3 regions of the Comamonas sp. 4034 genome follow, and region 2 is predicted to be linked to each of the others. Evidence: predicted binding sites of a transcription regulator. Region 2 holds the regulator's gene; each other region holds the start of a gene.

Region 1 (9,987 bases), on a different contig from region 2:
CGGTGGCCAGAACCACGGTGTCATCGATGTTGACCAGCACGGCGCCAGAAGCCTGGCGTGCGATTTCACCGGTTTCCATGGTGACCGTATGCTGGCCCCACTGGAAAGTCTTGGTCACTTTATTGAACATGGTCATATTGACTCCTTGATGGATAGCTGGGCACGCAGGCCCTGCTTGATTTAAGGGTACAAACAGAACACGATGCCATTCCAGTGCTGCACTTATAGCTACAAATTTTGCAGCATTGGAATGACACAGCTTCGCTCTGCTTTACACCCTCCGAAGTAAAAAACGCCTGAGCTAGCGGACTAACTCAGGCGTTTTCATTTCACCCCAGGCTTACTTACGCAGGCCCAGCTTGGCGATCAGCGCGGTGTAACGGTCAGCGTCCTTGGACTTGAGGTAGTCCAACAGCTTGCGACGACGGCTCACCATGCGCAGCAGGCCGCGACGACCGTGGTGGTCCTTGGCATGCTCTTTGAAGTGAGGGGTCAGTTCGTTGATACGGGCGGTCAGCAAAGCCACTTGGACTTCTGGGCTACCAGTATCGGAAGCGGAACGTGCGTTGGCCTTTACAACTTCGGCCTTGATAGATGCGGCGATCATGTGTTTTCCTTCTGAAAAATGCAGCTCGCGCTGGCATTTTTGGTTACTTGCGTCGCAGCCGGAAAAGCTTGCGACGTGCGTCTTGCACCATGCAAAACCGGTCGATTATACCAAAGTGCTGAACCGCTGTGCCAGGAACTGCTTTGCGGCGCTAAGAGCGTGTTGACGATCTCTACGCAGCCGCGTTGGAGTTCAATCGGGATGAGTTCGAAGCACTGGGCCGCAGCTTGCACCGGGGTGCAAGCAAGGGCCAGCGTGCAGAAATCGTCCGATTTCACCCCAACCCGTAGGGACAGTGGGTTTGGGGGCGCCCGGCTAGGGACGCCCGGTCAGGGGCGCCCGCAAAGCCATTGTCGCGGCGCAAGGAGATCGTCAACACGTTCTTACATCCACCAGCGCACGGCCGCCGATGCCCCGGCCCCCAGCACCACCACCACTAGGAACGGAGCCCTCAGCGCTAGCGCAATGGCCGCAACCACCAAGGCCGCCAGCCGCGCATCCAGAACCAGTTGCTGGCCGCTGGCAAAGGTGTTCATTGCTGTCAGCGCAGCCAGCAAGGCGATGGTGAGCGAACCCGCAACCCGAGCCATGCGCGGATGGTGCAGCCAGCGTGCGGGCACGCCGTAACCCAGCAGCTTGGTGGCATAGGCAATGGAGCTCGCCAGCAACACCCAGAGCCACCAGTGGGCACCGATCTGTGCAATGGTTTCCGTGCTCATGCGGCGCCTCCTGCGGCGCGGGGTGCCTGCCCACTGCTGCGGGTACAGTAACCCCACACACCGCCCAGCACGGCAGCAATCAGAATCGGAATGCCCGGCGGCACCATGGGCACCGCCAGCATGGCAACTGCCGCAGCCGCCACAGCCAGCGCAATCGGCTCCCGCCCCTTCAGGCGCGGCCACAGCAGCCCCAGAAAAGCAGCCACTGCCGCACCATCCAACCCCCAGCGGCTGGGGTCGCCCAGCGCATTGCCCAGCAGTGCGCCTGCTGCCGTGAAAAGATTCCACAGGACATAGACCCCAACGCCCGCCGTCCAGAAGCCGCGCTGCTGCTCGGTCTTGTCCGCCTGGCCCAGAGCAGTGGCGGCGGATTCATCAATTGTCAGCTGTGCCGAGAGCAGCCGAGCGAGCCCCTTGGGGCCCAGCAGCGCTGCCATCTGCATGCCGTAGACCGCATTGCGCACACCCAACAAGCTGGCTGCGCCCAGCGCAGCCACTCCGGCGCCGCCGCCCGCCACCACACCAACGAATGCAAACTGGGAACCGCCCGTGAACATCAAAAGGCTCAGCGCGCAGGTCTGCCATACCGAGAGACCTGCGGCCACACCCAAAGCACCAAAGGAGATGCCATACAGCCCGGTGGCGATACTGATCGACACCCCCATGCGAAAAGCGGACGATTGCCGCCACAGCGTTGAAAGTTGCATGGGCAGCGATTGTAGGGAAGGCGTACAGGTTGCGCAGGCGCTGTGCTACTTCTGCGTCGCCTGCAGCACATCCAGCCGCCGCTGCACCTGCGCCGCCAACGCGGTATCGCCCTGCTCTTGCGCCAGACGCTGCTGATTGATGAGCCATGCGAGCAGTGCACGGCGCCAGCCCTGGGCAGAAGCAGTGTCGACCGCCTGCTGCACCACCTCCATGGGCAGTGGGCTGCGCACCGCCAGCGCGCCTGCCGCCACCAGACGCGAGAGCGGGTCTTCCATGGCCGCCAGCGCTGCAGCAGCTCCGGTGGCTTGCTGCGCCGCCACGGTCTGCTGGACTTTGGGCAACAGTGCAATGTCTGCAGGCTGCTGTGCGCCGCGCAGATAACGGGCGTAGGCCTGCTCGGGCGCTGCCGCATCCTGAGCCACTGCCTCATAGCCGCTGCATGGGGATACATCCAGCGCAGCCACCTGTGCGGCACAGCGTGCCAGCTCCAGCCGGGCCAGCAGGTCAGGTCGTGCAGTGCGGCGAACCTCCTCACGCGCACGGCGCCACTCTGCATCGGCAACGCGGCTGTTGCCAGACAGGTAGGCATCGGTTGCCCGCTCGGCCGCACCCTGTTCGCTGATGGCCCAATCTGGTACTTTTTGGCCTCCTGCACAAGCCACCAGCGTGCAAGATGCTACCAGAACAATAGCAATCCGATGTACCGCAGAAGAAGAGAAAAAGCGCGTCGGCATCATGGCAGCTTGACCTCCGCCTCTTTTTTGGCAAACGGCCATTTGCGGTTCAACTCGGCCAACATGCCCTCCACCTTGCGCAGGCTGGCCTCGACATCGGCCCGCAAGTCGCCCAGGTTGGAAGTGGCATCCTTCGCGTTGGCACCTACAGCCTGCGCCTCCACCAGCACGGCATCCACCTTCTTGAGGCTGCCGCGCACATCCGTCAGTACGCCATTGAGCTGCTGGACGGTTGCACGTACCTCGGGCATGACGCCCTGCGCGCCAAAGACCTGCTTGTCCGTATTCTTGACCAGGCCATCCAGGCGGGCGAGCAACTGGTTGGCACGGTCGAGGGTGACGGAGATCTTCTTGGCCTCTTCATCTCCACCCAGCGCCACGCCCAGCGCGCCGCCAGGGCCATTCAGTTTGGTGCTGAGCGTGCGCAGTTGCACCAAGGTGCTGTCCAGCGCCGATCCGGCCGAGGTCATCATGTTCAGGTTTTCCAGCAGCTGGCGTGCATTGCTCATCAGCTGCGGCAGCTCCGCCGTGGCATCGCCCAGCAACACGGCGCGCACCGCGCCGTCTTCCAGAGGTGGATCGTCCAGAATGCCCGAGTACGCCTTGATCGTGGTTCCCCCGACCAAACCTTTGACCAGGGTGAACACGCTGCTGATGCGCAGCCAGTGCGCATCCTTTTCCGGCACTGCCACATGGATGCGCACCGTGCCATCCTGGGCCAGCTCGATCTTGTCCACCTTGCCGATGGGGAAGCCCGAAAACGTCATGTCCATGCCAATGGTCACACCCTCGGAGTCTTCAGCCGTCAGGATCAGCTCTTGCTTGGGTTCAAAAACACCGCGCGCATACAACAGATACAACGCCGATCCCAGGATGAGCAGTATCGTGAACAGCAGCAGCGCAGCGGCCTTGCGCTCCAGATGCGGAACGGGCGCCAGGCCATCAATGGCTACGCCATCGGCCACGGCCGTATGCCGCGCCGAAGCCGCTGCATGCGGTGGCACTGGCCGGTCGGCGGAGTCGTGGGGTTCTGGTATATGCATGTGGGCCTGATCTTACCCGTGCTGCAAGCCATGGTAATAAAAATCCTGCCAGCGCTATCTGGCAAAGCATTGTGCGCTATGCATTTGATAAGAGGAAAGCCTCTTGCCCCGGCCATTGCAGACAAGCACCTCGCACCGCTTTATACTGTATATATAAACAGTATTTATCATGCATTCCATCCCGTCCAATCCGGCTCCTGTCTTGCCACCATCGGTTGCCGCCAGCATCTGGCGCGGCGACTGCCTGGTGCGCACGCAACTGGCCTGTACACCTACGGGATGGGAAGCACTGGATTGCGAGTTGCCCGGCAAAGGCTGGCCCAGCCAGTGCCTGACGGAAGTGCTGCAATCCCAGGCAGGCCAGCTGGAATGGCGACTGACAGCCGCCGCGCTGCAGCAGCACAGCTTGCAGCGCAAAGCCATCGTGGCCATCGGCCCGCCGCTGCCGCCTCATGCCAGCGGCCTGGCGCAGCAGGGACTGGCGCCCGAGCAGTTCGTGTGGATCAACACCTCCACGCCGCAGGATCGGCTCTGGGCGCTGGAGCAGCTCATCCGCGCCAATGCGGCAGGCGTGCTCCTCGCCTGGCTGCCGCAGGCCAATCCCGAGCAGATCCGTCGTCTGCAGATCAGCGCGCAGCAATTTGAAGGGCTGGTCTTCCTCTTTCGGCCCAGCAGTGGCCAGCATCAGGCATCGGCCGCACCGCTGCGCCTGCTGGTGCATACCAGCAGGCCCTGGTCACTGCAGCTGCAGATCGTCAAGCGGCGCGGGCCGGCACATACCGGCACGCTCGATCTGCCTGCCGCACCGCACAGCCTGCAAGCGTTCCTGACGCCTCGCATGCTGGGTAGCGCAACCCCCACGCCTTCTTCCACCCCTCTTTCAGCCCCCTCACCCTCTCCTGTACGCCATGACATCGCTTTGGGCCGCACTGCTGCCCCATCTGCAAAACACACAGACCGCGCCACCGCCCAGCCGCATTGATGCCAATATGCATGGCCTGGCGTTGTGGGCGCTGCAGTTCACACCGCGCGTAGCCTGCGTGCCCTCACCTGCGCCGTTTGGCGATGCACTGGTGCTGGAGCTGTCTGCCAGCCAGCGCCTCTTCGGTGGCCGTCAGCAACTGGCCCGGCGCCTGCTGCGCGAAGCCCGGCAACAGGGCGTGCGCGCCATCAGTTGGGCTCCCACCAGCCTGGCCGCCATTGCCCTGGCACGCTGCGGCCTGCGCCACGGCTTTGGCGCGCCACTGGCGCAGGTGCTGGCACCTTTGCCGCTGGCCGCCCTGGATGCGACCGCACACCACGCCCAACTGCTCTCGCAACTGGGCTGCACCAGCCTGGGAGCGGTGCAAGCCCTGCCGCGCGGCGGCGTGACAAGGCGTTTGGGGGCAGATCTGCTGGCCGCGCTCGACCAGGCCTATGGCCTGCGCCCCGACCAATACCCCTGGATAGACTTGCCTGCGCGCTTTGATGCCCGGCTGGAGCTACCCATGCGCATCGATCAGGCCGATGGCCTGATGCATGGCGCGCGCCACCTGCTGCTGCAGCTGTGTGGCTGGCTTGCTGCGCAGCGGGCAGGCATACGCAGTTGCACCCTGCGCTGGTGCCATGACGCAATGCGCTCAAAACATGTGGGCGATGGCGGCGAACTGGTATTGCATACGGCCACCACTACACGCGACGTCGGGCACCTGGCCCGCTTGCTGCAAGCGCATCTGGCCCATGTGCAACTGCTCGCGCCCGTGGGCGAGCTGAGCCTGCACGCCGATGCCCCCGAAGCCCTGCATGAAACCAGTGCCAGCCTGCTACCCGACACCACCGCACAAGGCGAGAGCCTGGTGCAGGTGCTCGAGCGCATTACCGCACGCCTGGGCAGCCACCAGGTGCAGCGCCCCCAACTGCAGGCCGACCATCGCCCTGAATGGCAGGTGCAATGGCAGCCCGCCTGCCAACTTGGCGCTCCATCCCCCGTACAACCAGCCACACAACCCGCAGTGCCACCCCTGCCCCAACCCAGCTTCCTGCTGGCCGAGCCCCTGCAATTGCTGCAGGACGGCAACAGCCAGCCCTTGTACCAAGGCCCGCTGCAGTTGCTGGCAGGGCCGCAGCGCATCGAAGGCGGCTGGTGGCACCGCAGCCCTGGCTTTGTGCTGCCCAGCGCTGGCGAAGCAGATACGAAATCCGACACCGACACCCCGCCTCCCACAATTCCCACGCGCCAGATCGCGCACACCGCCGTACGCGATTACTGGGTGGCACACAGTGCGCATGCAGGCCTGCTGTGGGTCTTTCACACCCGCCTGTCAGCGCAGGACAGCGCCTGGTTTCTGCATGGCCGCTTTGCATGAGCCTTGCCATGACATCCCCTCCCCGCCCCGCCATTCCACGCTACGCCGAGCTGTGGTGCCTGAGCAATTTCAGCTTTCTGCGCGGCGCCAGCCACCCGCACGAGCTGGTGGCACGCGCGCACCGCCAAGGCTATGCCGCACTGGCGTTGACCGATGAATGTTCGCTCGCCGGTATTGTGCGCGCCCATGTGGCAGCCCGCGAATGCGGCCTGCCACTGATCATCGGCGCGCAGTTCGAAGTGCAATGCAGTGATGACGATGCGCCGCCTTTCACCCTCATCGCGCTCGCCTGCAACCTGCGCGGTTACGGCAACCTGTGCGCACTGATTACCCATTTGCGAAGAAGAGCACCCAAAGGGCAATACGCGCTTGCGCAAGCAGCTATCAAGAAAAGAGTGTTTGATGACTGCGTGCTGCTGCTGGCCCCGCACCGCCAGGCAAGCGCCTCCCACATCGATACCCAGGCCCGATGGCTGCAGGATCACTTTGCCGGCCGCTGCTGGCTTGCGGTGCAGCAAGACCGCAGCCTGGGCGACGAAGCCTGGCTGCTGCAGTTGCGCGCTGCCAGCCGCGCCACAGGCATGCCCCTGGTGGCCGCAGGCGATGTGCACATGCACGTGCGCTCGCGCAAACCGCTGCAGGACACGCTCACCGCCATCCACCTGCGCAAGCCGCTGACCGAGTGCGGCTACGGCCTGCAGCCCAATGCCGAGCGCCATCTCCGCAGCCTTTTGCGGCTGGCACAACTGTACCCTCGCGATCTGCTCGATGCCACGCTCACCGTCGCGGCGCACTGCCATTTTTCGCTGGATGAATTGCGCTACCAGTATCCCGACGAGGTCGTGCCCGTGGGCCTGTCCCCTGCCAGCTACCTGCGCCAGCTGACCTACGAAGGCGCGGCCAGCCGTTGGCCGCAAGGCATTCCCACCAAAGCCCAGGCCCAGCTGGAGAATGAACTGGCCCTGATCAGCGAACTGCACTACGAGCACTACTTTCTGACCGTGCACGACATCGTGCGCTATGCGCGCAGCCAGAACATCCTGTGCCAGGGTCGGGGCTCGGCAGCCAACTCGGCCGTCTGCTATTGCCTGGGCGTGACCGAGGTAAACCCTGCCGAAAGCACGGTGCTGTTTGAACGCTTCATCAGCAGGGAACGCAACGAGCCGCCCGATATCGACGTGGATTTCGAGCACGCGCGGCGCGAAGAAGTCATCCAGTACCTGTACAAGAAATACGGCCTGCACCGCGCCGGATTGACGGCGGTGGTCATCCGCTACCGGCGAAAATCCGCGATCCGTGACGTGGCCAAGGCCCTCGGGTTTGCAGCGGAGCAGATCGACCTGCTGGCACGCGACCATTCGCAATGGGACGCCGAACTGCTGCGCAGCGAAGCACTGCAAAAGGCTGGCTTGCAGGCCGATGACCTGGCCGTGCACCAACTGGTGGAGCTGGTGGAGACCCTGCGCCACTTTCCACGCCACCTGTCGCAGCATGTCGGCGGCTTTGTACTGACGCGCGGGCCGCTGTCGCGCATGGTGCCGATCGAGAACGCCAGCATGAAAAACCGCACCGTCATCCAGTGGGACAAGGACGACCTGGATGCCGTGGGTCTGCTGAAAGTGGATGTGCTCGCCCTGGGCATGCTGACGGCACTGCAAAAAATGCTGCACCTGGTTGGCGCGCGCAAGGGCGGCACCTTCGGGCTGGGCGACATCCCGCACAGAGACCCCGCCACCTACGACATGATCTGCGCCGCCGACACCATCGGCGTCTTCCAGATAGAAAGCCGCGCGCAAATGAGCATGCTGCCGCGCCTCAGGCCCCGCAACTACTACGACTTGGTCATCGAAGTGTCGCTGGTGCGGCCCGGGCCCATCCAGGGCGGCATGGTGCACCCGTATCTGCGGCGCAGGCAAGGCCTGGAGAAAGTCAACTATCCCAGCGATGATCTGGAGCACGTTCTGGAGCGCACGCTAGGCATTCCGATCTTTCAGGAGCAGGTCATGCAGATCGCCATCGTCGCCGCCGGCTTCACCCCCGGCGAAGCCGATCAGCTGCGCCGCAACATGGCTGCATGGAGGCGCACCGGCGACCTGCAGCAATACCATGCCAAGATTATCGAGGGCATGACGCAGCGGAATTACACCCCCGAGTTTGCCGAAGCCATCTTCCAGCAGATTCAGGGCTTTTCGGAATACGGCTTTCCCGAAAGCCATGCAGCCAGTTTTGCAATCCTGGTGTACTTCAGCGCCTGGCTCAAATGCCACTACCCGGCCGAATTTCTGGCCGCCATGATCAACAGCCAGCCACTGGGCTTCTACAGCAACAGCCAGCTCATCCAGGATGCACAGCGCCATGGCGTGCAGGTGCTGCCGGTCGATGTGATGCACAGCATGGTGGACTGCACCATGGAATACAGCGGCGGCGCGCAGCCTGCAGTGCGCCTGGGGCTGCGACTGGTCAAACAGTTGTCGCAAGCCCAGAGTGAACGCGTGGTGCAGACACGCAAGGCCGCGCCCTTCATCAGCGCCGAAGACCTGGCCCTGCGCGCCCGGCTGGATGCACCTGCCATGCAGCAACTCGCCGCCGCCGATGCCTTAGCCAGCCTGGAAGGCCATCGCCGCAACCAGCTATGGCAAGCAGCTGCGCCACGGCACAACAGCCCCTTGCTGCAAGCCGCCGCCATCCACGAAAGCCACCTGGAATTGCCCTCGGCCGCCGAGCAGGAAGACATCCACTGGGACTATGCCGCGCTGGGCCTGAGCCTGCGCCGCCATCCGCTGGCCTTGTTGCGCGAACGCCTGCAACGCCACAGGTTCCGCACCCATGCGGCCCTGCGCGATGCGCGTGACGGCAGCTGGGTGCGCGCCTGCGGCATCGTCACTTTGCGCCAACAGCCACCCACTGCCAAAGGCGTGGTGTTCATCACCCTGGAAGACGAGACCGGCAACCTGCAGGTGATCTGCTGGCCCAAGATTCGCGAACACCAGCGTGAGGCGCTGCTGCATTCGCAATTGCTGGCGGTGGAAGGGCGCTGGCAGCGCACGGGCGATGTCGGCAACCTGATCGCCCACCGATTGCGCGATATGTCCGACTGGTTTGACACCTTGCGCATCCGCAGCCGTGACTTTCACTAAGCCCCCCGTTCTGTTGCACCAGGGCATGCAGAAATGTTTTAAATAATTTCATCATTTACGCGCGCCCTTGCTTGTAAGCGCGCCACAATAACGATAGCAGACAGCTTCCTGCCGCAGCGCCAGTTGCGCATGCGTTTTTCTGTCTGCTGCTCTCCTGCAAAGGGCGCATTGAGCGCCCCGGTGTCTGTTCGTCCATGGCCTGTCCCCCGTCCCGTTCCCGCTCTGCATCTCGTGCTGGCAAACGCAGCAACACATCCCGCAAATCCTCCAGCAGCCTGATCGCCCGGCTGCTGCGTCCGCTGATCGGCAAGACTGCCATTGCGACTTACAGCGCAGCAGCTGCGGCAGGGTCTTTCGTGCTGGCCCCCCAGTTGGAAGGTGCCCGCCACTGGGCCAGAGACAAAACGCAGCATTGGCTGCAAACCCAGCCGCTGGTACGCGACGCCGGCCACTGGCTCGAAGAGCAACAGGACCGCTGGGCCAACTGGCAGGAAGCCCTGCAGACCCTGGCCCGCCAAAGCCGTGAATCTGCGCATCCGTCATCCGGTGGCAAGGGGAGCAGCAGTGGGGCCAGCCAGCCTGCTCCACCCAAAGGCCAGGCCGGCAAGCAACCCTCCGCATCAGACAGTTTTGCGCAGTGCGCAGAACAATTGCCCGCCAGCGCCCCGCTCGGGCTGGCCAGCGTGGGTACCAG
Region 2 (9,987 bases):
GATACCCGCCTATCTGCCCTTCACTGCACGGCGATGAGAGGTTTTCAAGCCTTTCACGCCCATGCAGCAAGCGCAAGCCACTATCTTTTTGATAGTGGCTTTTTTCTTGCCCAAAAGCGGCATCGACGCAACAGCCGCACGGCAAAGCTACAGCACCGCACGGTTTCCTGCTGTAATGGGTGCTGCTCGCTCTTGATTCAAGTCAAGGGCAGATATCTCCCTCCCAAAAGCTCTCATTCCAATAAACGAGGAAAGAATCCCATGAAGTGGATCGTCACCGCCTTTTTGGCACTGGTCTTTGCAGTGCTGTCTTTCAACGCTTTCATCGGCAACAAGCTGGGCACGCACAGCGGCAACCGCATCATCGGCCTGCTCTCCGAAATCTACGGCTGGTTGATGACCTCCATTGGCGGCATCCCGACCGGATTGCTGTTTGCAGCCTGCGCCGTAGGTATTGTGGTTGCGGCAGTGCGCGATGGACGCGCCGCCCCTCAGGCGGATTGACCGGCCCGGCGAACCATTGCACGCCAGCATCCTTCCCCGAAAATTCTCGAAAGCAGGTCTGCCTGGTTCATGCTGATGGCCAGAAGCCCCCAATCACGCCTGGTATATCTCCAACGGCAAGCCATCGGGATCGCTGAAAAAGAAAAACCGCTTGCCTGTCACCTCGTCCAGACGAATCTCTTCGCACATCACACCTTGCGAAACCAGATAAGTGTGCGCAGCCTCCACCGCCTGCACGGCAATGGCGAGGTGGCGCAGGCCGCAGGCCTCGGGCCGGGACACGCGCGGTGGCGGCGATGGGAACGAGAAAAGCTCCAGTTGCCCGCCGCCGGGCACGGCAAGATCCAGCTTCCAGGAATCACGGGCAGCGCGGTATTCCTCGGCAATCACCGTGCAACCCAGGGTATGGGTATAGAACGCCTTGGAGCGGGCATAGTCCGATGCAATCAGGGCCACATGGTGCAGGCCGCTGGCCCCCAGAGGATTGCTGTTATTTACTGAAAATTGGCTTGCAGCGCCCAAGGAACAAGCGCCAACAGCTTCTTTTTTCATAGCAATCCTCATCAACGCAAAGCGCCCAGCAAGGCCAGTTGCAGGCTGACGCGTGCTTTGTAAGGGTTGAGTGCCACGGCAAGCTCTGCCCCCAGGTCGGCATGCACCGGCAGCCTGCCGCCGCTGATCACGCCTTCACTGCAGCGGCTGCTGAGCCACACGGGCACGCCCTGGCTGCGGGCACGCGCCAGGGCTGGTTGCAACGCTTCGTGCACCGTGCCGTCCCCGGTGGTTGCCACCACCAGGCCCTGTACACCCTGCGCCAGCAGGGCATCCACAGCAGCAGCTCGCGCGCCTGCGTGGCTGGTGATGATTTCTACCCAAGGCCAGGCCTCTGGCGCAGGCAAGCTGGGCACAGCGAGAGATGCCCTGGCAGTCGTCAAGCCGCCGGGCACCTGGCCGTCGCGCAGGCGCACCCCCTCACTCCCCACCCAGCCGATAGCCCCCTGCTCACCTGATGAGAAGGCCATCAACCGGTGAGGATGCGCTTTTTGCAGCCATTGGGCGCTGTGCAACTCGCCGCCACCCGTGATGGCAACCACCTCTGTCAGCAAGGGCGCACCGGCGGCAGTGCGTGCGGCTGCGGCAAGCACGGCATCCTTGAGGTTTTGGGGGCCGTCCGGCATCAGGGCATTGGCCGGTCGCATGGCGCATGTCAGCACCACAGGCTTGGGCAGGCGCCCCAGACAACTGTGCAGAAACCATGCGGTTTCCTCCAGCGTGTCCGTACCATGGGTGATGACGATGCCTGCCACGGCATCGTCGTTCAGTGCCTTGTCGCATGCATGCAACAGCGCCAGCCATACCGTGTCGTCCATGTCCTTGCTATCGATTTGCGCAAGCTGCTGCGCATCCAGGCTGCCACCAGCAGCCTTTTCAATGCCAGGGATCGCTGCCGCCAAGGCCCCGATGGAGAGCTGCGCCGCACGGTATTTACCAGGGTGCTCGGCATCTTCCGCCATACCTGCAATGGTTCCGCCAGTGCCCAGGATCAAAATTTTTTGCTGCAAGGCTTGCCTCTCCGAAAAAACTGGTTAAAAATACAGGTACTGGATTGATGTACAGGTGTTTGAATGCACAGCCCACTGGCAGTGCACCTGGCACCACAGATCACACGGAGATCTTATGCGAGACCACCCCAAACTGACCGCGCGCCAACAAGAAATTCTGGACCTGATCCAGACTGCCATCTCGCGCACCGGTGCTCCCCCTACCCGTGCCGAAATCGCCAGCAAACTGGGCTTCAAATCCGCCAACTCGGCAGAAGACCATTTGAAGGCCTTGGCCCGCAAGGGAGTGATCGAACTGGTCAGCGGTACCTCGCGCGGCATCCGCCTCAATAATGACACGGTGCGCTCCATCAATGCGGCGCGCGGCACGCGGTTTTCTTCGCCGCTGGCCGGCCTCTCCGCAGGGGTTTCCAGCATGGCAGCGAGTGTGGGCCGTATCGTGCAGGAGTTGGCGCCACTGTCGCTGCCCCTGATTGGCCGGGTTTCGGCAGGCTCGCCCATTCTGGCGCAGGAGCATGTCGACCAGACCTACAGCGTGGAAGGCAGCCTGTTCCAACAACAGCCCGATTACCTGCTCAAGGTGCGCGGCATGTCCATGCGTGATGCGGGCATCATGGATGGCGACCTGCTCGCTGTCAAATCCACACGCGAAGCGCGAAACGGCCAGATCATCGTGGCCCGGCTGGGAGACGATGTCACCGTCAAGCGCCTGCAGCGCACCAAGGACGGGATCGAGCTGCTGGCTGAAAACCCCGACTACCTGCCCATCGTCGTGCAGCCCGGCGAGCCCTTCGAGATTGAAGGCATCGCCGTTGGCTTGATACGCAACACGATGCTGATGTAGACAGCACGTCTGCCGTAAAAATGTGACCCAGCTTCAGGTAGCGGGCGCCGTGGGAACCATCTCACTGCCCTGAGGCCGGCGTCTGCCATGAGCAATCCTGCTGTCGTTCCCGTACACAAGGAGTTCCTATGCTCGTCGCTGCAGCATTGCGCGCCCTCGCGCCCTTTTCTCTCGTCGCTGGCTCGCCCATCTTCCACATGGTCAGCCGCACCCTGTCCACTCTGCCAGTGCGCCGTGGTCGCAAGGCCCACCGTGGTGCAGCCAATGATGGCCAGCATGCAGCCCAGGTGCACTGCTTTCTGTCTGCATCGTCTGCCGCCCAGCGCAGCACCACGGGACAGATGAGCCTGCTGGACGCCCCGGACGACAAACCTGTCGCTCCGGTGCAAGGCCCTGTTGATCGCCCTATTGACCGTATCCGCCTGCCGCGCAAACCCGCCAGCCGTCGCCGCACCCAGACAACTGCAGTGGCCGCCAGCGATATCTTTCTGTCGGTGCAACGCTGCAGCGCCCAGGCCGCCAATGATGCCTCCATCAAACGCTACTGGGCCAAGCCTGCCAGCCTGCAGCGCGAGCGTGGCATGCGCTGGGCGATGACCGGCTCGATGGCTGATATCTGCGCAGAATTGGAGCGACTGGAACGGCTGGAGCGTCAGCACTGCTGAGAAGCCTCAAGCGCTACCGGCAGCCACCTTTCGCTACCTGCCATCGTCTACAACCGTCCATGACAGGCTGGGCAGGTTGGCACCAAGAGACGCAGGCGCCGCGCTCTCGATTCTCATCCGTGCTGCGCTTTCCTCCCAGGCGGGTATCGCAATTGCTGCGTTACCCGCTTCGGTGCCAAGGTCTACGGGCCTCTGACCGTTTGCCTCGGTCTCCAGGCTTGCTCAACCAGAGGGTGTCCAAGAACAGATGGCCGCATTGCGCGGCCATCTGTTCTTTTTTATGTCTGTATGGTTGGCAGGCTGCTTCAACCCTTGAAATCCGGCTTGCGCTTTTCCAGAAAGGCGCTGACCGCTTCGCGGTGATCTGCGGTCTGGTGGGCCAGCGCCTGGTAGGCTGCAGATAGCTCCAGAATGGATGCCAGGCTTTGGTGCATGCCTTCGCGCATGAGCTTTTTCGTCATGCGGGTGACCTGCGGCGGGTTGGCTGCAATCTCTTCGGCCAGCGCACGGGCGGCCTGCATCAATTCGTCATGCGGTACCACCTGTGACACCAGTCCCCATTGCAGCGCGGTAGCAGCGTCGATCATGCGGCCGGTCAGCGACAACTCGGCTGCACGCGACATGCCGATCACGCGCGGCAGCAGCCAGGCGCCACCGTCGCCCGGAATGATGCCCACCTTCACAAAGCTCTCGGCAAACTTGGCCTTGTCCGACGCCACACGCAGGTCGCACATGCAGGTCAGATCAAGGCCCGCGCCCACAGCAGGGCCGTTCACGGCGGCAATCGTCGGTACCTCCAGATTGAACAGCGCCAGCGGCAGGCGCTGGATGCCCTGGCGGTAGTCCTCGCGGATGCGCATGCCGTCCACGTCGCCAAACGACTGCTCCTGCATGGTCTTGATATCACCACCAGACGAGAACGCCGGGCCCTCGCCCGTCAGGATCACGGCACGCACCGTGCTGTCGGCCCGGATCTTCTCGATGGCGGCGAGAAATTCCTCCACCGCCGTGTTGCCAGTCAACGGATTGCGACGCTCGGGCTGGCACATGGTCAGGGTGACCACATGGCCGGATTGTTCGTACTTCAAGAATGCGCTCATGGCTTGCTCCTCATGCATCGTTTGCCAGCAAGCATACGGGCAAAGCCACTGTTGCAGCACATATCAGCTGAGAGCAATTTGATATTGGACGCGACTGACAAAACGACCTAGTGTGATTGCAGGTGCAGCAGCCGTTGCTGCCCTTAGAACGTGTTTACGATCTCTACGCAGCCGCGTTGGAGTGCAATCGGGATGAGTTCGAAGCGATGGGCCGCAGCTTGCACCGGGGTGCAAGCAAGGGTCAGCGCGCAGAAATCGCCCGATTTCATTCCAACCCAGAGGGACAGTGGGCTTGGGGACGCCCGGTTAGGGGCGCCCGGCTAGGGGCGGTCTGCGTTGTTGCAAATCCTCGCAATAGCGGGGCCATTGCTGCGGTATTGCGCCTAGCAGCCCATCCCGCAAGCCCACTGTCGCGGCGCGAGGAGATCGTAAACACGTTCTTACATCCTACAGAGCAGACCACTGCCATCGCTACTTGATTCATGGCAAACAGGAGACAACCACTGTGCCCCAAAACCATTTCCGTAGCCGTTCACGGCGTCACTTTCTGCACCGTGCTTTCTGCCTTGCGGCAGGCGCAGCCACTGCCACAATGGCGCTGCACAGCCAGGCCGCCGACGCTCCGCTGCGATGGGTGGTGCCCTACCCAGCAGGCGGCGCAGCCGACCAGATTTCCCGCATTGTGGCCCACGACGCGGGGCAGGCAAGCGGCCAGCCCATCGTCATCGAGAACAAAGGCGGCGCTGCCGGCATGATTGCTGCAGAAACCGTGCTGCGAGCCCCCGCCGATGGCCAGACGTTTTTCGTCGGCTCGAACGCCCCGCTCGTCATCAACAGCGCCATCTACGCCAAGATGAGCTACGACCCGGCCAAGGATTTTGTACCCGTGGCGGGCCTGGGCAAGGCGCCGCTGTTGCTCGTCACCCGCAAGGATCTGGGTGTGCAAGACGCCAAGGGGTTGATCGCCAGGGCCCAGCAGGCGCAAAAAGAGGGAAAGACGCTCACCATGGGATCGGCCAGCAGCGGCAACATCACCCATCTGGCAGGCGAATTTGCTAGCGACCGCATGGGCTTCAAGGTAACGCATGTGCCGTTTGCGGGCAGCGCCCCGGCCATCACCAGCATGATGGGCGGCAATGTGGACATCATGTTCGACGCCCTGCCCTCGTCGATGCAGCAGGCCATCAGCGGCCGCATTGTGCCGCTGGCGGTGCTGGATAACCAGCGGTTTCCGCAGATACCGAATGTGCCCACACTGGCCGAGCTGGGCTTTGCGGGTACCGAGGCAAGTGCCTGGTTCGGCCTGGTGGCACGCCAGGGCACACCGCAGGCCGCCATCGACCGGATGAACCAAGCTGTCAACCAGTCGCTGGCCAAGCCCGATGTGCAGGAGAAGCTGCGTCGCATAGGTGCCCAGCCGATTGCCGGAAGCGCCACAGAATGGGGCCAGTTCATCACCGCCGAGCGCGAGCGCTGGATTCCCGTTGCTAAGCGCCTCGACATCAAGGCGGAATGAGCCTGCACACCACAGCCGTTTTTTCTCTCCAAGCCACGCCATGACATCCTTGACCCTCACCATGCACGGCAGTACCGCCGTGCTGACCATGAACCGCCCCGAAGCCCGCAATGCACTCGACCAGAGCATGCGCGAGGAGTTCACCCGCCTCATACCCCAGATCCGTGACGACCGCGCCATCAAGGCCGTGGTGTTGACCGGCGCGGGCGGCCATTTCTGCGCAGGTGGCGATATCAAGAGCATGCAGGCCACGGTGGCAGGCAAGCAGGATGTGTTTGACAGCCGCAACCGCATGCTGGGCCTGCACCGCTGGTTTGACGAGCTGCTCGATCTGGAAAAACCGGTCATCACCGCCGTGCAGGGCAGCGCCTTTGGTGCGGGCCTGTCGCTGGCCCTGGCAGGCGATTTCGTGCTGGCTGCGCCCAGCGCCAAGTTCTGCTGCGTATTTGCCAAGATCGGTTTCGTGCCGGACCTGGGCGCCATGCACCTGCTGCCGCGCCTGGTGGGCTTGCAGACCGCCAAGGAACTGGCCTTTACCGCCCGCGTGGTGGGTGCCGAAGAGGCGCGACAACTGGGCATGGCCTACCGGGTGACGAGCGAGGATGTGCTGGCCGATGCCATTGCCTTTGCGGAGCGCTTTGCCAGTGCACCTACCGAAGCCATTGGCTACACCAAGCGCGTGATGAACCATGCCTTTGAGAGCCAGCGCGCCGAGGTGTTCCAGCAGGAGGCGCTGGCCCAGACGCTGTGCCGCGAAAGCGCCTTTCACCAGGAGGCCATCCAGCGCTTTGTCAGCAAACAGCCCCCGCTGTACCAGTGGCAGGACTGAGCCTCAATCACTATGAAAACAATAGCTACTGGCGTTTGACAGATAAGCGCCAGCAGCCTTTTTTCTATCGAGCTCAGTATTTGACGTTCACGATGGTTGCCTGCATCAGCGCCACCACCTTGGGTGCGGCGTCGATGTCTGCGGTGTAGGCGAGCAATTCGCCGGTGCACACGGTCAGCAGCTTGCCAGCGTTCTGCACCTTGCCCACCGCCACAAAGTGCTCGCCAATGGCCGGGCGCAGCAGATTGATCTTGAATTCGGCGGTGACCACCTCGTACCCCGCAGGCGCCTTGGTAAGTGCCGCGTAGCCAGCGGCGCTGTCAACCACACTGGTCACCGCACCCGCATGCAAGAAACCGTGCTGCTGCGACAGGGCCTTGCTATAGGGCAACGCAATCTGCACCTCCCCATCGCTCACCTGCCGAAGACTGGCCCCCAGGGTGTGCATCAGCCCCTGGGCATGAAAACTGGCGGCAACGCGGTCAAACATTTCGCTCATGGAAGTCGGTCCGAAGGAATGAGAGGGCCAATCTACCATGCGCTACCACGCAGACGGCAACACCGCGTCGTGCACATGACAAGGCACGGGCCATGCCGGCGCCAGCTTTGCCGCTATGCTTGCGCCATGGCTGCTCCTCAATTGCTCATCGTCTACCACACCCTCACCCAGGGCACGCTTCAGATGGCGCAGGCCGCGTGCGACGGTGCTCTGGCAGAAGGCGGCGTGGATGTGCGCCTGCTGCACGCGCAGGCCACCCAGCCCTCCGATGTGCTGGCCGCCAATGCCTATGTGTTTGCCACGCCGGAGAATCTGGCAGCGATGAGCGGCATGATGAAGGATTTCTTTGACCGCTGTTACTACCCGGTGCTCGATCGCATCAATGGCCGTGCCTATGCAAGCCTGGTGTGCGCGGGCAGCGATGGCCACGGCGCCGCGCGCCAGATCGAGCGCATCGCCACAGGCTGGCGGCTCAAGCCGGTGGCCGAGCCGTTGATCATCTGTACCCATGCACAGACGCCCGAAGCGATACTGGCCGCCAAGTACATTCCCGATACCGATCTGCAGCGCTGCCGCGAACTCGGCGCCGCGCTGGCGGCAGGCCTGGCGCTTGGCGTTTTCTGAGCCGGCTTCTACATTTTCCATAGCAGCCTGCGTACATCCATCTATCGCTACAGGCAGTTTCCGCTCAGATTCACAGCAGGCTGGGGCCGATCCAGAGCCCACTGCGCAAGCGCGCGGGCGGACTGGGCGCCCAGACCTGGCCGCTCACTTCCCAGCTGTCCTCCTGCACATTGAGACCTGCAAACACGCCGTAACCATCGCCTGCGCAGATGGCGTCACCTGCGGCCAGGCTCTCCCCGGCCTTGATGGCGCCACTGGCGTGGATGTGTTCGCCCGCACGAATACCCCAGCCGGCATCAATATGCGACACCCCTTCAATCGCGCCGCCCACTGCAATACCATGACCCGCGCGCAGAGGGCCCGCCCCGGTCAGATGCCCGCCCACCCGCAGGTTTTTCTCGCAATGGAGGCTGTCGCTTGCAATCACATCCTGCCCGACCATGGCCGAGCCGCGCACGCTGATCGCACCATGCGCCACCAGATCCCAGGCCACGCGCAGATCGCCGCCGACAGTCACGCCCTGCTGCACATCCACGCCCCAATCGGTGCGCAGATGGCCGCCGCACTGCAGCCTGCCCCCCGCAAAGATGTTGGCACCCGCGCGAATGTCCTCACCCACCACCAGATCGCGGCCACAGCGCACGCCTCCCCCCGCCTGCAGGGATCGGCCTACGTGCACCGCACCATCCACCTCCACGCCACCACGCACCTGCACGCTACCGGCAAACACGATGGCATCGGCCTCCAGCCGGTCCAGTTGCAGCACGGCATTGGTGGGGCCAAAATTGTTCAACAGCCATAGCGCATCGTCCACGCGGCCAGCGGCCACCAGGGTGTCCAGCGCCTTCTGGTAACTCACGCCATCTTCGATGTTGCGCACGAACCAGCGAAAACCCATTGCACAAGGGCTCTTGGAGCGTAGAAACTGCTTGGTAAATTCCATGGATTGGTCCATGACGGTCTTCCCCTTCCGTGTGACGGCGCAGCGCGTGGTCACGAGCTTGTTCCATGGCCGGGCGCCTGGCAGGCGAGCAGCCGCGATCGCGCGGGATAGAAGCCCGGCGATACTGCGTTTGCGCAAATAAGTGTGGGGGTTATCGCCGGGCGGGGGAATGTGCGACGGGCTTGTAATTCATCCCGCGCAGCACGGCGCCTCCAGGCAGGGCAACTGGCGCGTGCAGGCAGTGCGTGGAGGCAGAAGACAACATGCGGCGCATGGTAGCAGCCAGCCAGAGCGCCAGCAAATGCCCGCAACCATGTCGCACGATGCAGCGTGGTCTTTGGCCAGACAGGTTCTGCCCTCGTCCGCCCTGTTTTCGCCTGGGACTGTAGACAGCCTGCATGACTAAACGATCAACAGCTCAACAGACAAGGCAGGTACGATACAGGCCAACGTCCGTCCTCCTATTCCTATACCGCCCCCTATGATCTACATCATTCTCAAAACGCTTCACCTGCTCGCCCTCATCGTCTGGCTGGGTGGCATGGCATTCGCCCATTTCTTTCTTCGGCCTGCAGCAGCGCAGTTGCCGCCGCCCCAGCGCCTGCCGCTGATGCGCGATGTGCTGCAGCGCTTTTTTGCCGCCGTTCTGATTGCCATCGTGCTGATTCTGGTCAGCGGTCTGGGCATGATTGGGCTGGTGCACCAGATGGCCGCACAGGCTGGCGCCAAGGCACCCATGCCGGTATCGTGGATTGTGATGGCGGTGCTGGGACTTGTGATGATGGCGGTGTTCGGCCATATCCGATTTGCACTGTTCAAGCGGCTCAACGCCGCCGTGGACGCCAAGGACTGGCCGGCTGGAGGCAAGGCCATGGACCAGATCCGCAAATGGGTGGCCTTG
Region 3 (9,987 bases), on a different contig from region 2:
GCGCATTCCACGAGGCCACGCTGAAACCCTTGGCCGCCGCATCGCTCTCGGCCACGGTGGGAACCTGCGACAGCCCGGCCGCGCGCTTGTCACCCATGACGGCCAGTGCCCGCAGTACCTTGCTGCTGACCTGGGCCATCACCGGCGCGAGAATTTCAACGGCCGCATCCACCTGCTTGCCACGCAGCGCGTTGAGCACGGCGGGCGAGCCATTGAAAGGCACGATCTGCACATCGATGCCCAGCGTGGTCTTGAGCAGCTCTGCCGCCAGGTGCTGCGTGCTGCCCATATTGATGGTGCCGATATTGAGCTTGCCAGGCCACGCCTTGGCCTGGGCGACGAGATCCTGCAGCGAACGGATCGGACTGTCCTGCAGCACCAGCACGGCCAGATCAAAATAGCCCAGCGTGGAGATCGGTGCAAAGTCCTTGGCCGCGTTGTACGAAAGCGACTTGAACAGCCCCTCTGCAACCGCGTTGGCATTCGACATGAGCAGCAGCGTAAGGCCATCGGGCGCGGCCCGCACCACCTGCTCGGCAGCCACCACGCCGCCCGCACCCGGCTTGTTGTCCACGATGATGGGCTGGCCGCCGAGCAGCTCGGTCATTTTCTGCGCCACGATGCGCACGGTGAGGTCGGCTACGCCTCCCGGGCCGAAGGGCACCATGATGCGGATGGGCTTGGAAGAAAATGATGGCTGGGCACCTGCCCCCAACGGCATGGCTCCCAATGCCAGCAGGGCGCTGGCAAACTGTCGTCTTTGCATGTGAAGTCTCCTGTAGAGCCCACACTGTGGCCAAAATCGATGCTGCTGAGCACTGCCTTCGAGCGGCTAGCAGATATGCCTGTTCGGCATGGCCGCGCTACAGGCCCTCTTCCCCGGCTCCATCCAGCACCTTGCGCACCACCTCTCCGCCAAAACCGCGGCTGGCCAGAAAACGCATCTGTTTTGCCCGCTCCTGCGGCGTGGAAGGCTGCTCGCCAAAGCGGCGCCGCCAGACTTCGCAGGCCCGCTGCAGCTCGGTGCCCCGCAGGCGGTCCATGGCGTCGGCAATCAGCTCGGCATCCACACCCTTGTGGCGCAACTCCTGCGCCACGCGATTGGCGCCGAAGCGCGCCGCCTTGGTATGGAGCACGCTGTCCACCAGTCGCTCGGCGCTGATGAAGCCCTTGGCTTCCAGCGCATCGAGCACGGCATTCAGATCATCGCCCTCTTCCAGGTGCGGGCTGAGTTTGGTCACCAGTTCGGCACGCGAGTGCTCGCGCTGCGCCAGATAGCGCAGTGCGCGGCCTTGGAGGGAGAGTTTGGCAAACGACATTCCGAATGACACCCGAATTGCTATAAAACAAATAGCTGCCTGCGCACATCTACTGTGCGCAGACAGCTATTTTTACTGAATCCAATGGATGGCGAGCCCGGGTCAGGCAGCCTCTCCATCGGCATCGGGGCCTGCGATCACGCCGTCTTCGGCGGGGCGCAGCGAGATGTTCAGGCTTTCGCGCACCTTGTTCTCGATCTCGATGGCGAGGTCGGGATTCTCGCGCAGGAATTCGCGCGAGTTGTCGCGGCCCTGGCCGATCTTCTCTCCGTTGTAGGCATACCAGGCGCCGCTTTTCTCGATGATGCGGGCATTGACGCCCATGTCGAGGATTTCGCCTTCGCGCGAGATGCCTTCGCCAAAGAGGATGTCGAACTCGGCGGTCTTGAACGGAGGCGAAACCTTGTTCTTGACAACCTTCACCTTGGTTTCATTACCGATGGCTTCGTCACCCTTCTTGATGGTGCCGGTGCGACGGATATCGAGACGCACCGAGGCGTAGAACTTGAGCGCGTTGCCGCCCGTCGTGGTTTCGGGGCTGCCGAACATCACACCGATCTTCATGCGGATCTGGTTGATGAAGATGACCGTGCAGTTGGTCTTCTTGATGGTGGCGGTCAGCTTGCGCAGCGCCTGGCTCATCAGGCGCGCCTGCAGGCCGGGCAACTGGTCGCCCATTTCGCCTTCGATTTCAGCCTTGGGCGTCAGGGCGGCGACCGAGTCCACCACGATCAGGTCAACGGCGCCCGAGCGCACCAGGCTGTCCACGATCTCCAGCGCCTGCTCGCCGGTATCGGGCTGGCTGATCAGTATGTCCGGCAGGTTCACGCCCAGCTTTTGCGCATAGCTGGTATCGAGCGCGTGTTCGGCGTCGATGAAGGCACAGGTACCGCCCAGTTTTTGCATTTCGGCAATCACCTGCAGCGTCAGCGTGGTCTTGCCGGACGATTCAGGGCCGTAGATTTCAATCACACGGCCACGCGGCAGGCCGCCTACGCCAAGGGCAATGTCGAGCCCCAGCGAGCCGGTGGAGACAACCTGGATATCCTCAATCGCCTCGCCCTCTCCCAACTTCATGATCGTGCCCTTGCCGAACTGCTTTTCGATCTGGGCAAGCGCCGCAGCCAGGGCTTTGGCTTTTTCGGTATTGGCTTCTGGCTTGGTAGCGGTGGCGTTCATGGATTTGTCCTTGCGTTTAAGAGTCATGTCGTATGGATTTCTATCCAGCTGTTTGCATATACAGACTGGATGCTTGAACAGTAGTTTATGGGATTGGTATATTTTATAAAATCATTTTTTTAGTCAGTTTAGTTGACTATATATAAAATACCGACACCGACATGATCTGGCGAAAAAACCCTTTGTTTTCAAGGACCCATGCCCATTCTTCTTCCCCACCTGCCCGACGACAGCTGGCGCCTGACGCACCTGGGCCGCCTTCTGGGCCATGCCATGCGCCGCTTCGATGCCCGCGTGCTGCAGCTGATGGCACAGGACGAAGCGGTACCACTTGCCCTGTCGAACCTGGCAGCGCGCGACCAGGTGAGCGCCGCCCATATCCACATTACCCGGCACCTGGCGCTGGCCGGTGACCGCCTGACCAACCTGGCCGAGCGCGCTGGCATGAGCAAGCAGGCCATGGCCAACCTGGTGGATCAGTGCGAAGCCTGGGGATTGGTGACGCGCGAGAGCGATCCGCGCGACGCACGAGCCCGCATCGTGCGCTTTACCGGCTCCGGCCTGCTGTGGCTGCAGGCTTTCGAGCGCGCAGTAACACAGGCAGAGGCCGAGTTCCGCACCGAGGTGGGCGACGAGGTGGCGACGGTGGTGAAACTGGGGCTGGAGGCGTATTGCGGCAGCGATGACCGGATTTTTTGATCGAAAGCGGCTCTAGCGCTTATCCAGCAAGCGCTATTAGCTCCGTTTTTCGAAGCGATAGAAGAGATTCGGCTCAGAGACCAGGTACAGCACGCCAGAGCCATCCATGGCCACGCCTTCGGGCTGGGGAATGGTGCGCTCCAGCCCGCTTTCGCCTGCCCACAGCGGCATCAGGCCGGCCAGATCGCCATTGCGGTCGTATTCGTACAGCACCGACGACTCCTCTCCCAGCAGCAGCAGATTGCCCGTGCGGGGATCGACTTCGACCGACGCCAGATCGGTGGTGGGCAGGCCGGTGGGGTCGGCAGGCTCCCACGACTTGACAGTCACGGAGGGCGAAGCGCCAGTACCGAGAGCGAAGGCGGGCAGGCTGATGCGCAATACCTGCATGGGCCATTTTTCCGTCACTGCAACGAGTTGCCGGCGCTGCCCGTCCCAGCTCAGGCCTTCCACTCCGAAGTTCTTGATCTCCGTATCGCCCAATGCCAGAGACTGGGTCTGGCTCAGCACCACCTTGCGGCCTTCCGGCACGATCTCCACCCAGTGGATGCGGTTGCGGCGTTCGTCCGCAATGGCGAACCAGTTGCCATCGATATGGGCAACCCCTTCAGGGTCATCGGCGCCTTCCAGGGGCATGAGGCGCAGCAGTTCGCCCTTGGTGTTCAGCTCGGCCACGCTGGGCGGGCGGTTGATTACGGCAAAGAGGGTATGGGTGTGCGGGCTGTAGGTCAGACCCGAGAGGTTGTCGCGAATGCCGATGACCGGTTTGGCCTGCTCTGTTGCGTGGTAACGCGCCAGCTGCGCGTTCGCAGCCGGAGCAGCACGCTCTGCTGCGATTGCACCGTGCCAGGGCAGGCGCATGGTGTTCAGGTGCAGACAGATCGCAACCAGCGCCAGCAAGGCCATGACCGCCGCTATCCGGCGGCGGCGCAACCGCCACCCCAACACCTGGGTATCCCGTTTCATTCTGCCCTGTCTGGTTGAACACGCCTGTGCGCCAGGGCACCATGCCGGGGCTGAAAACGCGTACGCGCATGGTACGCGATGCCGTGCGGCATTTTTGTGACGCGGTCATACACGCTCGCCTGCAGGCACAGCGCCAGGCCCGGCCAATCGCCATACACAGCGTCAACAGGCTCTAGAATCAGCCGAAACAGCGCGCAGCGCATACCACCAACAGGAGACCCCATGCGAATTCTGATTGCCGAAGACGACCAGGTGCTGGCCGACGGCCTGCTGCGCAGTCTGCGCAACTCGGGCGCTGTGGTGGACCACGTGGCCACTGGCACCGAAGCCGATGCCGCACTGATGGCCAACAACGAGTTTGACCTGCTGATCCTCGACCTGGGCCTGCCCAAGATGCACGGGCTGGAAGTGCTCAAAAGGCTGCGCGCGCGTGGCTCTGCGATACCCGTGCTGATTCTCACCGCCGCCGAAAGCGTGGACGAGCGCGTGCAAGGCCTCGATCTGGGGGCCGACGACTACATGGCCAAGCCCTTTGCGCTGTCGGAGCTGGAAGCGCGCGTGCGGGCTCTCACGCGCCGCAGCGCAGGCATGAGCACCACCCTGATCCAGCACGGACCGCTGGAATACGACCAGGCGGGGCGCGTCGCCACGCTGGAAGGCCGGATGCTGGAGTTGTCCGCGCGCGAGCTGGGCCTGCTGGAGGTGTTGCTGCAGCGCAGCGGCCGCCTCGTCAGCAAGGACCAGTTGGTCGAGCGCCTGTGTGAATGGGGCGAAGAAGTCAGCACCAATGCAATCGAGGTGTACATCCACCGCCTGCGCAAGAAAATCGAGAAGGGCCCCGTGCGCATTGCCACCGTGCGCGGCCTGGGCTATTGCCTCGAAAAGATCCAGCCTGCGGCCTGACCATCATTTCATAGCAGCCAGCGCTTTGTAGATGGGCGCTGACAGCACTTTAGACCACAAGGACTGCCTTGGCCCTGTTTCGCGGTGAGCAGCGTTCCCTGTTCGGTGAGATCCTCGACTGGATGCTCACCCCGCTGCTGCTGCTGTGGCCGGTGTCGCTCGCGCTGACCTGGCTGGTGGCGCAAAACCTGGCCAACAAGCCGTTCGACCGCGCGCTGGAGTACAACGCCCACGCTCTGGCACAGCTGGTGAGTGTGCATGGTGGGCAGACCTATTTCAATCTGCCCCAGCCCGCCAGCGAAATTCTGCGCGCCGATGACTCGGACGCCGTGTACTACCAGGTAACGGCGCCCAATGGACGTTTTCTGGCTGGCGAATCGGAACTGCCCCCGCCCCAGGACGACCAGGAGCGTCCCGTCGGCCTGGTGCAGCTGCGCGATGCCGAGTTGCGCGGCGTGGAAGTGCGTATTGCCTGGATCTGGGTGCGCCTGTCGCTGCCCGAGCCCAATCTGGCGCTGATCCAGGTCGCCGAGACGCGCGAGAAACGCAGCGTGCTGGCCACCGAGATCATCAAAGGCGTGATGCTGCCGCAGTTCGTCATCCTGCCGCTGGCGGTGCTGCTGGTCTGGCTGGCACTGGCGCGCGGCATCAAGCCGCTGCACCAACTGGAGGAGCGCATCCGCGCGCGCAAGCCCGATGACCTCTCACCCATCCACCACAAGGATGTTCCGCTGGAAGTGGTGCCGCTGGTCGATTCGGTCAACGACCTGCTGGGGCGCCTGAACGACTCGCTGGCCACGCAAAAGCGCTTTCTGGCCGATGCCGCCCACCAGCTCAAGACGCCCCTGGCGGGGCTGCGCATGCAGGCCGAGATGGCCCAGCGCGCCGATGCCAACGCCACAGACCTGAAACTGTCGCTGCAGCAGATCGGGCGCTCGAGCATGCGTGCCACCCACACCGTCAATCAATTGCTCTCGCTCGCTCGCGCCGAAGGCCCAGGCGCCCTGCTCCAGCGCACGCCCTGCAACATGGCAGAGATCGTGCTGGATGCCATGCACGACGGCATAGACCGTGCGCTGGCCAAGCACATCGACATGGGCTACGAAGGCATGCAGGTGGACGACCCGGAAGTCTGGGTCAACGGCAATGCCACCTTGCTGGGCGAGCTGGTGCGCAACCTGCTGGACAACGCCATCAACTACACGCCATCAGGCCCCCGTGCGCCGGGCATCATCAATGTGCGCCTGTTGGCCGACCCGTTTGGCCACGTACTGGTTCTGCAGGTGGAAAACTCCGGCCCCGGCATTGCCGAGGAAGACCGTGAACACATCTTCCAGCCCTTCTACCGCGTGCTCGGCAGCGATGTCGATGGCTCCGGACTGGGCCTGCCCATCGTGCAGGAAATCGCGCGCCAGCACGGCGCCAGCGTCACCCTGGAAGACGCCTATCCCAAGCAGATGCAGCGCGGCGTGGTGTTCAGCGTGCGGCTGCCGACAACCCAGAAGCCAGACGCTGCTGCATGACCAATGCCCTCTGAGCCTGTGGCTGGAAAGCGGGGCGCTCCTGTCAGGAGCAGGCCTGCAGGTCCTTGCCATCCATCACATGCCAGCTTTGCACGCGCTTCTTGGTGGCAGCATCAACGCGTGGCAGGCGCAGGGTGTAATTGATGGTCTCGGGCCGGTCTACCACCACCTTGGCGCCGCTCACGCCCTTCTTGCCCATGGCGGCCAGGTGGCGTTCTGCGGCTTCCTCGGTGGAAAAACGCCCCAGAGAAATGCCAGGCTCCAGGCTCGCCAGACGGGCGCGGTCGGTGCTGATGTCCAGCGCGCGCAACTCTTCGCGGCGTTTGTCCAACGCATCCTGGCTGCTGAACTTGCCGACATAGACCATCCAGCGGCCCGCAGAGGTGGTGGAGTCGAGCTTCCAGCTGCCTTCGGGCAACTTGACCAGTTGCAGACGCAGCGCCTCCACCTGCTTGGCATCGAAGCTGCCTGCCACCAGGCATTCCCGTTTCTCTGGCTTTTCGGGCTTTTCAGCAGGCTTCTCGGCCAGCTTGTCTGTCGATTTGTCGGGCTCAGCCGCTGGCTTGCCAGTTGCTTCCGAGGCTGGGTTCACAGGCGCCTCAGCGGCAGGCGCCGCGCTCTGCACCTGTTTTTGCGCCTGCTCCATTTCCTCGCGCGTCATGATGCGCAACGCTTCGGGATTGACCTGCTGCTGGAGGCGCTCGGGCTCGGCCGGGTTTTCAGGCGCCCAGCCCAGGCTGCGCAGCATGCCGTGCGAAAACGCGTAGTAGCCCGCATTGGCCAGCAACAGTAGCACGATGGCAAAACGAATCATCCCGACTTTTCCCTTGTCTTGGTCTGCACCGCCCGTGCGTCAGCCCTGCACCGGCGCCTGGGGGCGTACGCTGATCTCGGAGCTGGTCACGCCCACCAGACCGGCGGCAGTCTGCACCTGCAGCGCACCATCTGCGGCCACGCCCTGCGCGGTTCCCTGGGTGCCATCGCTCAAGCTTACCGCACGGCCTGCCAATGCATCACGTGCAGCAAAACGCTGTTGCAGCGGCGCAAATCCCTGGCGGGCGAACGCCTGCACGGTAGCCACCAGCGCGGGTACCACGGCGGCCAGCGCCTGCGGCGCATCCCAACGGCCGTCCACCATCTGCAGACTGCCGGGCACGGTGGAAAGGCCATCGCCCTGCGGCGCACGCACATTGATGCCGATGCCGATCACGACATAGCGCAGTGCCTGTTGCTGATCAAAATACCCACCTGCGCTTGCTGAATGGGCACTACCCGCTATGAAACTTGCAGTTTCCACCAGAATGCCGGCGAGCTTGCGGTCGCCCGTCAGCCACAGGTCGTTGGGCCATTTGAGGCCGATTTGCGGCGCCTGCAGCGTGGCGCTGCCTGCAGCAGGCACCTGCGGCTGCAGGCTTTCCGCCACGCTCACGCCCACGGCCAACGACAGGCCGGACCAATCGCGCGGCGCGAGCGGCAGGCCCAGCGAGAACATCAGCGAATCGCCCACTTCGCTGCGCCAGGGGCGGCCCAGGCGGCCACGGCCTGCCGTCTGCTGCTCGGCCACCAGCAGGATCGGCTCCTGCCGGCCCTCACGCGCGCGGCGCATCAGCTCGGTGTTGGTGGAGTCGATGCTGGGCACGATCTCGATCGTGAAGCCCGGCAACTGTGGCTCTACAGCCTGCCAGATGGCCTCTGCAGGCCAACGGATGGGCTCCTGGCTGGCTGCGGTCATGCGCGGGCCTTTGCGGAAGTTCTGGCCTGTCTGGCCTTGGGTTTGGCCTTTGGCTTGGCTTCAGTTTTGGCTTTTGGCTTGGCCTTCGATTTTGGCTTCGGGTCTGCCTTGGCTTTGTTCTTGCGCTCAGCCTTGGCCTTCGCTGTGGTCTTGCCGCCTGTCTTGGGCTTCTTGCCAGGCTCGGCCAGGTCGCTGGCGGGGCCCTTGGGTTTCCAGCCCCGCTTGGGTGCCAGCATGGTGCCCCGGCAGTCCGCCGCGCCACAATGGCAGGCATAGTCGGCCTTCAGCTTGGCGGTGTAGCGCTCTTCGATGATGAGTCCGTAGTCGTAGCCCAGCTCCTCGCCAGCGCTGATATTGCGCAGCGCGCTGATGAAGATGCGATCCTCCACCTCTTCGGCAAAGCAGTTGGGATCGCAGCTGTGGTTGATCCAGCGGGCCGAGTTGCCGCCATCGCCGCCATCGATCACGCGGTTGCCGTCGATCTGGAAGAAGAAGGTGTGGTTCGGGTGGGCTGGATCGTGCGGATGGCGGCGCTGGCTCTCCTCATAGCTGATGACCTTGCCCGCGTATTCGACAATCACTTCGCCTTCTGCGATATCCTGCAGCGCAAAAACGCCCCTGCCGTGCACGCCGGAACGCCGTACCTGGATACGGCGGCCTGTTGAAAAATGGGGGACATTGCTCGGCATGGGAATTTTTCTGCTACTTTAAAAATAAGCACATGCGCATGTGCGCGTACGTACATGCAGGCGCCCGCGCACATGCGCGTGAAGCGTGCATTGTAAGAGCGTGCTCAGAGAGCCAGCAATTCACAGCGTTGGCAGACCCCAGATTGATGAGAGTGAACCCATGTCCAAGACCCTGGTCATTGCAGAAAAGCCGTCCGTTGCGCAAGACATCGTCCGCGCGTTGACGCCGGTGGCAGGCCAATTTGCCAAACACGACGACTACTTTGAGTCGGACAGCTACATCGTCACGAGCGCGGTGGGTCACCTGGTGGAGATCCAGGCGCCGGAAGAATTCGATGTCAAGCGCGGCAAGTGGAGCTTTGCCCACCTGCCGGTGATCCCCCCCTATTTCGAGCTCAAGCCCGTCGACAAGACCAAGACGCGCCTCAATGCCGTGGTCAAGCTGGCCAAGCGCAAGGATGTCACCGCCCTCATCAATGCCTGTGACGCGGGCCGCGAAGGGGAGTTGATCTTTCGCCTGATCGAGCAGTACGCCGGTGGTGCCAAGGGCGGCCTGGGCAAGCCCATCACGCGCCTGTGGCTGCAGTCGATGACGCCGCAGGCCATCCGCGAGGGTTTTGGCAAGCTGCGCACCGACAGCCAGATGCAGGGCCTGGCCAACGCAGCACGCAGCCGCTCCGAAGCCGACTGGCTGGTGGGCATCAACGGCACGCGTGCGATGACGGCGTTCAACTCGCGCGATGGCGGCTTCTTTCTGACCACCGTGGGCCGCGTGCAGACCCCGACCCTGTCGCTGGTGGTGGAGCGCGAGGAAAAGATCCGCAAGTTCGTCAGCCGCGATTACTGGGAAATCCACGCCGAATTCGGCGCCCAGGCCGGCAACTACCCAGCCAAATGGTTCAACCCCGCCTGGAAGAAGAGCGACGACGCCGAGGCCAAGGCCGACCGTGTGTGGAGCCTGCAGGAGGCGCAGGCCA

The links. The regulator LexA, encoded in region 2, represses DNA repair genes until DNA is damaged. The targets are predictions, from matches to a motif close to ACTGTATNNNNATACAGT.
Region 1: the regulator LexA is predicted to act here: its motif matches at 3,956-3,973, upstream of imuA (translesion DNA synthesis-associated protein ImuA).
Region 3: the regulator LexA is predicted to act here: its motif matches at 2,546-2,563, upstream of recA (recombinase RecA).

Annotation. Positions count from the first base shown of each region.
Region 1 covers NZ_JBNDIT010000008.1:72,659-82,645, forward strand. The annotation lists gene pnp (polyribonucleotide nucleotidyltransferase) at 1-136, opposite strand, end outside; gene rpsO (30S ribosomal protein S15) at 341-607, opposite strand; gene ABIE32_RS10505 (AzlD domain-containing protein) at 991-1,326, opposite strand; gene ABIE32_RS10510 (AzlC family ABC transporter permease) at 1,323-2,033, opposite strand; gene ABIE32_RS10515 (hypothetical protein) at 2,079-2,696, opposite strand; gene ABIE32_RS10520 (MlaD family protein) at 2,768-3,811, opposite strand; gene imuA (translesion DNA synthesis-associated protein ImuA) at 3,981-4,793, shown strand; gene ABIE32_RS10530 (DNA polymerase Y family protein) at 4,720-6,156, shown strand; gene ABIE32_RS10535 (error-prone DNA polymerase) at 6,165-9,293, shown strand; gene ABIE32_RS10540 (DNA/RNA non-specific endonuclease) at 9,488-9,987, shown strand, end outside.
Region 2 covers NZ_JBNDIT010000010.1:147,494-157,480, forward strand. The annotation lists gene adk (adenylate kinase) at 1-2, shown strand, start outside; gene ABIE32_RS12890 (hypothetical protein) at 262-504, shown strand; gene gloA2 (SMU1112c/YaeR family gloxylase I-like metalloprotein) at 598-1,056, opposite strand; gene ABIE32_RS12900 (asparaginase) at 1,068-2,066, opposite strand; gene lexA (transcriptional repressor LexA) at 2,182-2,910, shown strand; gene ABIE32_RS12910 (hypothetical protein) at 3,039-3,575, shown strand; gene ABIE32_RS12915 (crotonase/enoyl-CoA hydratase family protein) at 3,881-4,675, opposite strand; gene ABIE32_RS12920 (Bug family tripartite tricarboxylate transporter substrate binding protein) at 5,268-6,191, shown strand; gene ABIE32_RS12925 (enoyl-CoA hydratase/isomerase family protein) at 6,232-7,020, shown strand; gene ABIE32_RS12930 (PaaI family thioesterase) at 7,094-7,519, opposite strand; gene ABIE32_RS12935 (flavodoxin family protein) at 7,646-8,143, shown strand; gene ABIE32_RS12940 (hypothetical protein) at 8,214-9,086, opposite strand; gene ABIE32_RS12945 (CopD family protein) at 9,568-9,987, shown strand, end outside.
Region 3 covers NZ_JBNDIT010000001.1:133,991-143,977, forward strand. The annotation lists gene ABIE32_RS00605 (Bug family tripartite tricarboxylate transporter substrate binding protein) at 1-766, opposite strand, end outside; gene recX (recombination regulator RecX) at 864-1,319, opposite strand; gene recA (recombinase RecA) at 1,422-2,498, opposite strand; gene ABIE32_RS00620 (MarR family winged helix-turn-helix transcriptional regulator) at 2,697-3,197, shown strand; gene ABIE32_RS00625 (SdiA-regulated domain-containing protein) at 3,234-4,163, opposite strand; gene ABIE32_RS00630 (response regulator) at 4,386-5,066, shown strand; gene ABIE32_RS00635 (sensor histidine kinase N-terminal domain-containing protein) at 5,135-6,589, shown strand; gene ABIE32_RS00640 (SPOR domain-containing protein) at 6,633-7,403, opposite strand; gene ABIE32_RS00645 (biotin--[acetyl-CoA-carboxylase] ligase) at 7,443-8,321, opposite strand; gene ABIE32_RS00650 (SET domain-containing protein-lysine N-methyltransferase) at 8,318-9,010, opposite strand; gene ABIE32_RS00655 (DNA topoisomerase III) at 9,171-9,987, shown strand, end outside.